One region of the Evansella cellulosilytica DSM 2522 genome, then DNA from elsewhere that is predicted to be linked to it. Evidence: riboswitches for the same ligand, from Rfam matches in the RefSeq annotation. Region 1 holds a riboswitch; the other holds the start of a gene.
The links. Region 1 has a riboswitch for S-adenosylmethionine ahead of BCELL_RS16560 (sulfate permease). Riboswitches for the same ligand answer to the same signal wherever they lie in the genome.
Positions count from the first base shown of each region.

Region 2: another riboswitch for S-adenosylmethionine. It lies ahead of BCELL_RS17145 (O-acetylhomoserine aminocarboxypropyltransferase/cysteine synthase family protein); the one in region 1 lies ahead of BCELL_RS16560 (sulfate permease).

Region 1 covers NC_014829.1:3,575,987-3,580,413, forward strand. The annotation lists gene sat (sulfate adenylyltransferase) at 1-56, opposite strand, end outside; gene BCELL_RS16555 (phosphoadenylyl-sulfate reductase) at 76-795, opposite strand; gene BCELL_RS16560 (sulfate permease) at 795-1,877, opposite strand; SAM riboswitch class I at 2,017-2,117, opposite strand; gene BCELL_RS16565 (aldehyde dehydrogenase family protein) at 2,310-3,755, opposite strand; gene BCELL_RS16570 (homoserine dehydrogenase) at 3,788-4,427, opposite strand, start outside.
Region 2 covers NC_014829.1:3,694,451-3,698,877, forward strand. The annotation lists gene BCELL_RS17140 (homoserine dehydrogenase) at 1-314, opposite strand, end outside; partial or broken gene BCELL_RS17145 (O-acetylhomoserine aminocarboxypropyltransferase/cysteine synthase family protein) at 363-1,652, opposite strand; SAM riboswitch class I at 1,823-1,932, opposite strand; gene BCELL_RS17150 (alpha/beta-type small acid-soluble spore protein) at 2,318-2,500, shown strand; gene BCELL_RS17155 (hypothetical protein) at 2,646-2,945, shown strand; gene BCELL_RS23235 (hypothetical protein) at 2,989-3,120, shown strand; gene BCELL_RS17160 (alpha/beta-type small acid-soluble spore protein) at 3,310-3,564, opposite strand; gene BCELL_RS17165 (YozQ family protein) at 3,576-3,812, opposite strand; gene BCELL_RS17170 (SMP-30/gluconolactonase/LRE family protein) at 4,030-4,427, opposite strand, start outside.

The DNA of each region.
Region 1 (4,427 bases):
TATTGCTCATTTATGCGATGAATAAGTGTTCCTCCGTGCGGTTGACTCAAAGTCATGCTTATTTCCCCTCTCATGTTATTTTGTGTGTAATCCACATTCGGTTTTATTACTCCCGGACCACCTTCCAGCCCTTAAGTCCTCACCTTCCTCTACTGGGAAAGTGCATTTGCTACAGCCAATACTTGGGTAGCCTTGATCATGTAGCTTATTGTACGGCAAGTTAAACAAATGAATATACTCCCAGATTTCATCCCATGTCCAATGGATAAGTGGACATATTTTGATAGATTGAAACTTATCATCCTTATTTACAAATTGCGTATTTGCTCTCGTCGGTGATTGTTCTCGTCTTAACCCCGACAACCATGCTTTACTCCCTGACAATACAGACTTTAGCGGAGTATTTTTTCGGAGCTTACAGCAAAGGTCAGGATTTTTTATCCATAATTCATTACCATATTGATCTGCTTGTTCCTCTAAAGTTATTTCTGGCTGTTTCAACTCAATACGAAGACTCGGATACTTTTTCTTCATCTGTTCAATTAATTCATACGTTTCATCGAAATGTACGTTCGTATCAAGAAATACGACCTTTGCATCCTTCTTTACTTTACTAATGAGATCTATGAGAACGATCCCTTCTGCACCAAAGCTACACGCATAGACTAAATCATCGTTAAATTGCTCATATGCCCATTTGATAACATGCAACGCGTCATTTTTCATTTTCGCGTTAAGATCAGCGTAATCCTGATCTTTCAAATTTTCATAGAGTAATACTTGATTACTCATCATTAAATTCCTCCTCCTTCGTTATGCACCGACCTTTTTTCTTCCTTCGTTGACCTGTATAAACTAATTGAGCCAAAGGTTGTGACAAAAATACTTATTACGATAATCATCATATACGGATTAGGCATTAATAGTGTATGTATTAAGCTAAAAGAGACAACGAGTGACATCACAGGTGAGACAATCCACACTTTTATGATTTTTTGAATAACTGATTTCTGCCATAATTGAAATCCAGTTTCTGCTGTACCGACCCCAACAATAGCGGAAGTAGTTGCTTGCGTTAACGGTACTGGGATTCCAAAAATGGATGCAACAATGACTAAAGCTCCACCTGTTCCTGAGACCGCAATACCTTGTAGCTTTGATAATTTTGTGATTTTCTTTCCATTTGTTTCTAACACTGCCCCACCTAGTAAGAGAGCACCAAGTGCTACAAACAGTGCACCTAACCATATTCCTAAAGTTTCTTCCATGATGCCAGCCCCTATTAATGGGCCAATTGCATTTGCTACATTGTTCATCCCTGCTGAAAAAGCTTCCACAAATCCAGTAAGTATAAGTAGTATAGAAAGAATTTTCTTCCACTTTGCTCCTTTCAGTCTTCCTGGATATTTTTTTTCGAAGTAACTAATCATTTTCTGAATGCAATAAGCTATTACAAATGCTGCGATTGGAACAATAAGCCAAAAGGAGACAATAAATAGAACATTATTAACAAATAAAGATTGGAAAGCTACGCCAACTCCTACAATAGATCCGATTGTCACTTCACTAGTCGATAGGGGAATCCCGATCATATTTGCGATAAATAAAGTAAGGGTTGCTGAGAATAAAATAATGAGCACTACCTCAACGGACAAGATATTTGCTGGGATTATTCCTTCCCCTACTGTTTTTACCACTTGCCCACTTCCAATAACAGCACCTAAAAAAGCACCTAATCCAACTAATAGTAGCGCTAATCTTTTCTTTTTTATTGCTCCTGCCCCATATGCAGGACCCATCGTCGCAGCCGCTCCGCTAGCACCAATATTCATAGCAAAAAATAACGCAATAATGATCGCAACGTATGTCAAAAACATTTCCCACAACCCTTTCTTCAAACCACCAACCTACAAAACCTATAATTCTTGTAATTCCTACATGTTTACTATGAATTAAACGAAATAAAAAAGACCTCTTATGCAGAGGTCGATATTCTCGTTAACTGAGCAAATCGTCCCCTCATCTATCAGAAAATCATCTGCTGGAGTTAGCACCTTTGAATTCAATGGTTGCCGAGGTCTCTATGGGCCAGTTCCCTAAACCTCTCTTGATAAGGTTCATATTATAAAAATTCTTTGTTACATCATGCCATACATAAAGATATATAGTCAATAGGAATTTCAAAATTTTTAATTCATATACATTAAATTGTGTAAAAGAGGCGAGGATGACTCAAAAGGTTGCATTTTTCCTTTTCAGTCATCCTTACTATTACTTTTTCGAGACATCCACGTCTACACGTTGAGGCACTATAGCCATTTTTGTAATTGAAAGCAGACTACCTTTGGCTCTGTCATCGCTTCAATTGCCGATCTTACACCTTCTCTTCCTAGGCCAGATCCTTTAATACCTCCAAATGGCATTGCATCAATACGATAATCGCTGCTATCATTTACCATAATGCCCCCTACTGCCATGTTTTGAATCGTATAGTAGGCGTTGTCAATATTATTAGTAAATACCCCTGCCTGCAACCCATAGTTTACGCTGTTAGAACGTGCTACGGCCTCCTCTACATTATTAACAGGAAATACAAGAACGACTGGTCCAAATATTTCTTCCTTTGCTATTTTCGCACCTTCTGGAACATCCGTTAATATTGTAGGTTCATAAAATGCACCTGTTCTTTTTCCCCCTGTGTGGAGCTTTGCTCCTCTGTACAGTGCATCATTCACCCACGCTTCTACTCGCTTTGCTTCACGTTCATTTATAAGCGGCCCCATATCCGTAGACTCTAGTAGTTTATCACCGACTTTTAGTTTCGTCGTTTCTTCTACTAGTGCCGTTAAAAATTGATTATAGCTTTCTTTTTCTACATAGATTCGTTGAACGCCGATACAATTTTGCCCTACTGCAGAAAATGCCCCTGAGACACATGCTGCAACTGCTTCAGATTGATTCGCATCATTTAGAACGATGACGGGCGAATTTGATCCTAGTTCCATATTCACTTTCTTTAAGCCAGCTTGCTTTGCAATTTTCTCTCCTGTTTCAAGTCCGCCAGTAAAAGATATCATTTTTACATTTGGATGAGTGATGAGTGTTTCACCTATGTCCTTACCAGAACCGGTGAGGACCGATAAATACCCTTTAGGTAAGCCTGATTTTACAAATGCTTCCGCTAACAATAGTGCACTCAAAGGTGTAACAGAAGCAGGCTTTACAACAATCGGATTTCCTGCTGCAATAGCGGGACCAATTTTGTGTGCAACTAAATTTAATGGGTCGTTAAAGGGCGTTATCGCACCTATCACACCAATTGGAAAACGATAATGATAACCCACTCGGTTTTCGCTACCTTCCATTTGATCAAAATTAATCGTTTCGCCATTCACTCTTCTTGCTTCTTCTGCACTTATTTTAATCGTCTGGATTGTGCGCTTTACTTCTCCTCTTGCCTCCTTGATTGTTTTACTGCCTTCCGTAGCAATTGTCCTCGCGTATTTTTCTTTATTTTCTTCAATGTAGTTAGCAACATTATTAAGAATGCGAATTCTTTCGTGCGTGGGCCAAGCTGCATGATTTTTCAAGACAGAATGCCCTTTATCAATTGCCAATAGCATTTGTTTATTAGAGGCTAAAGGAACTTTTGCAATGATCTCGTTGTTTTCTGGATTATAAACATGAAAGAATTCCTCAGCATCCACCCAGTCTCCAGCAATGAGCATCTTTTCCACCAATACATCTGTATGCATCTTGCACCACCCTCCTTAAATTTCCTAATCCATTATTGATTTTTAAAATGAAGTAAATCAATCAATAATGAATAGGCTGTTTCAGTTAAGCCAGCTCCAGGCCCCGTTAGCATAATTGAACCCGCTAAATCGCATTCATATACAATCGCATTTGTTGCTCCAGAAACACCAGCAAGTGGGTCGTTAATTTCGATTAATTCAGGTTGTACTGATGCCTTTACTTGCCCATTCTCATCACCTTTTATTTTGGCAATTAATCGCCACACTTTGTTTTCTCGTAACGCCTCACTCACCTTCTCATTCGTAATATTACGGATGCCAACACACGGGATATCATTTGCTTTTAACTCCGTATTCATCACGTAGTTAGCCAAAATTGTCGCCTTGTACCTGGCATCAAAACCATCTACATCACTTGTTGGATCTGCTTCTGCATAACCAAGGTTTTGTGCCTTTTTTAAAGCTTCCTCATAAGAACAACCTTTTTCCATTTCTGTAATCATATAATTTGTAGTTCCATTTAGAATACCTCTTATTTCCTTAATTTTATTGCCAGCAAGTGTGACTAACGGTAACCTTAAAGCTGGTGTTCCACTCATCACAGTTCCTTCAAATCCCCAGTACGCATTATTTTCTTTTGCCAATTTGCTCAGTTCTCTGTATGCTAATGCT
Region 2 (4,427 bases), 120 kb from region 1:
AGCTCCTTGTTCGCTGATACGACAGAGATTCCTTGACGCAACAATGCAGTAACATATGGATAGCCAGTTTCTGAGTCAGGTGTTGCCTCAACAACAGCATGTATTTGTGCATTTAATACATCGTCGAGATTATTTGTCACCGTTGTTTCTCCATTCACTTGGCGATTATCTACATTTTTAACAACTACAAATGGGATCTCTATTCGTGCCCCTAAAAGGGCTTCGAGCTTTTTCGCTTTCTTTTCAATCGTTCTATATACTCCTTCACCTACAGTTCCAAATCCGATAATCGCTAGTTTAAATGACTGACTCATGACGAGAGTCCTCCTTGATAAATCAATTTATTCTTATGCTTATTAGCTAGTAGCTATTTTCAATGCACGATCTAACTCTTTAAACAAATCTTCCACGTTTTCAAGACCAACAGATAATCGAACGAGATCTTCCGTTACACCAGTTGCTGCTAACTCTTCCCCAGCTAGTTGCTGATGAGTCGTAGATGCTGGATGGATAATTAAGCTCTTTGCATCTCCAACGTTTGCTAAGTGAGACCACAATTCAATATTATCGATTAGCTTTCTTCCTGCTTCACGGCCACCTTTTATACCAAAGATAAGAACGGAACCATAGCCATTTTGTAATAGCTCAGAAGCATGTTCATATGATGCGTGAGATTTTAGTCCAGGGTAGTTAACCCACTCCACCGCTTCGTGCTCTTCTAAATATTGCGCTAGCTTAAGTGCATTTTCGTTATGTCTTTCTACTCTCAAATGTAATGTTTCTAACCCTTGTAAAAGCTGGAATGCATTAAACGGGCTTAAGCAAGCACCGAAATCGCGTAGTAGCTGTACCCGTAATTTAATGGCAAATGCTAGTTCACCAATATCTTTTGCATATCGTAATCCATTGTAGCTAGCGTCTGGCTCTGTGAAGCCTGGGAATTTTTCAGAATCCCAATTAAACTTACCACCATCTACGATAACGCCACCGATCGAAGTTCCATGACCTCCAATCCATTTTGTTGCTGAATGAACAACGATATCCGCACCATGATTAATCGGCTTACATACGTATGGTGTCGTAAATGTACTATCTACTATTAAAGGAATCCCAGCTTCGTGTGCTACCTCTGCCACACCGGCGATATCTAATACTTGTAAACTAGGATTTCCGATTGTTTCAGCAAAGACTGCCTTTGTTTTATCATTAATGGCTTCCTTAAAGTTTTGTGGATCAGAAGCATCAACAAAATGTACCTTTATTCCGTATTTAGGTAATGTAGTAGAGAAAAGGTTGTATGTACCTCCATACAAATTTGTTGCAGCTACAATTTCATCACCACTTCCAGCTATATTCATGATTGCTAGTGAAATAGCTGCCATACCTGAAGATGTTGCGACAGCTGCTACCCCATCCTCTAATTGAGCAATACGCTTTTCGAAAACATCTACAGTCGGATTCATAATTCGACTATAAATATTCCCTTGCTCACTTAAAGAAAAAAGACCTTCTGCATGAGCCGTATCTTCAAAGACATAAGATGTCGTTTGATAAATAGGTACCGCTCTTGCCCCCGTCGTTGGATCAGGGGTTTGACCTCCGTGTAATAGTACTGTTTCTACGTTATACGCTTTGTTTTGCTCTTCTGCCATGTTAAATCCCTCCTACATAAATTTGTAATTTTAAATATGTTAAACTTTAAAGTTTATTTCCTCTTCTAGGATTTACTTACATAACGAATACAGTATTTTACCATTCCTACTAAAAAACGCCCCTCTGCCGAAAAGACAAAGAGACGTTAGTAACATGGTTAGAACGACCTCTCTCATCTTTCAAAGCAAAAGCTTTGTAGGAATTGGCACCTTGCTAGATAAACATCTCGCTGGTTGCCGGGTTTCATCGGGCCGGTCCCTCCACCTCTCTGGATAAGAGCTTAATATATGTATTTTTCATCAATATTTTAACACAGTAGTCCTCTAAAGGATCGTATCATTGTATATAATTTTCGTCAACGGTTTTTATATGAAAAACTGTCCTTCACACTATTATCGCAAATTTTTTAAATATTATGAAGTTGTTGAAAATAATAACACCTATTTATAAGCGTGTCAATTTATTTTACACACTTTTTAAGAATTTCGACGTATCCCTTAAAGTACTAGGAGTGCTCTCCTGAGGGATGATGATGTCTGGAGATAGACTTCCTTCCCCAAGTTGAAAAAACTTAGCAGATAATATTTACCAGTTTACTGTTTGAATAGAATTTTAAAATACTAACATAATAAAAGTATCCTACAATAAAGCGAGGTGATACACGATGGCACGAAACAACAAACTTCTCGTACCTGGTGTAGAACAAGCATTAGATCAAATGAAGTATGAAATTGCGCAAGAATTCGGTGTAAACCTAGGTGCAGATGCTACTTCACGTTCAAATGGATCTGTAGGTGGCGAAATTACAAAACGCCTAGTTCAACAAGCTGAACAACAAAAATTTTAATATGAGTGGCACTTACACGCAGGCATAGCGCCTGCGTGTTTTTAATATGAATGGGGTACATAAAACTCTTCCCAATTTAATGTGTAACATATAATATGTAATTAACAAATGTGACAAGTACATTAGATGAGAGGGGATATTATTCATGATTGTTCGATCTTTAAATATTATCCTTTCGTTCTCTCTTCTATTATTAGTCCTATCGATTCATGCACCTTCTCATTTTTCTGACAACTATGAGAACTACATTACAGCAACAACATATGAGTTAGCAGCTGAAGGGAATGAACCGGAAGATAAAGGTACAAATAGGTTATTGTATTCTCCATCTTTTTTTCATCAGAAAATATTGAGCGATTTGGTCATAGCACGTTCTGATACATTCCAGAAGTGTTGGCAAAAAAAGCAGGCCACTTATATTAATCAAAACGGTGATTATTTATAATTACCACCTTCCTACTATATTAAAATAAAGTGGAGGGAAATAAATGAAGCCTGTGCGCAAAAATGATGATCTATACATTAAAGAAGCATTTAGAGGTTTAACATGGGGATTATTGATGATGATCGTTGTCTTTTTAATACTACACTTTGTTTTCGACATAAAAGCATTTCAATAAAATTAAGCAAAAGAGGATGTCCCAAAAGCTATTAGAAGCAGTGGAATTTCGCCGTACCTCTTATAGTACTAGTGAGTTCTCTTCTCGCTAGTACGCACGGCGATAAAATTCCACTGCCAATTTTATACGCTTATCTTATAAAAAAAAGGAGAGGCAATGGATTCGTTTTTATCCATTGTCTCCCCTTTTTTATCGCTGTTTTGTCATTTGTTTTTGTGCCATTTTTACTAATTCACGAACCATGTTTCCACCGATACTTCCACCTATTTCCCCTGCATCTTTTGCCTTTATATTGCCATTATAGCCCTTCTGCAAGGAGATTCCTTTTTCATCAGCAACTTCATACTTCACGTTTTCCCGGTCTTTAACGTTCATTACTTCTGCCTTTAAACGATCTAATCCTTCTCTCGCTTCCGGAACAAGAATTTTATGTTTACGGCTCATCCCAGTTCACCTTATTCAAAGCCTTTTCTTGGTATTTCTCTTCCTGCTTTGCCCGAAGTCTTTTGCCCATTCTCATTAACTTCATCAATTTTAGCGTCAATCGTTCCTTCTGTATATGCATCTGACACTTGCTCATGCGTTACCGCTAATCCATTCTCAGTCTCATCTTTACTATTATATTGATTTACTTCATATGTTTTTTCAGCTACTTTGTCAATTTGCTCATGTGTCACTTTATTTTTGTGCATTTGCTTCGCCTCCAATCATTATTATGTTTTACATGAAAGTAAAAAAATATGAAGCAGGCTGTCCCAAAAGCTATTATAATTTCTGGCAATGAATCCACTCGGCGTGCGCTAACTACAAGAAATCGACTTATAATGGGCTTTAAGAGATTGCGGTGGCACATTGCATAGAGGATGACTCAAAGGTAAAAATTCGACTTTTTAAGTCACCCTCAAATCGTTAACCTTTAAAACGGTAGCTATATGTGCCTTTTACCCCAGGTTCTACGACAAAAACGCCACCTGCATTTGGTTGCTCCTTCTGCTCTGCCTCTGAAAGACCGACACTCGCTGTTGTAACGTATAATTTATCTAGTTTTTCCCCTCCAAAGCAGCAACATGTTACTTGACTGACGGGGAAGAAAATTTCACTTAGTTTTTCTCCATTGTCCGGATTCCATCTTGAAACTCGGGAACCACCCCAATGCGCAATCCAAAGCATACCTTCAGCATCAATAGTCATCCCATCAGGAAAACCTTCTCCTTCAGGAATTGTAATGACATACCTTTTATTGTTTATTTCACCTGTAGCAGCATCATAGTCAAAAGCCGCGACCTTTTTTGTCGGTGTATCAATAT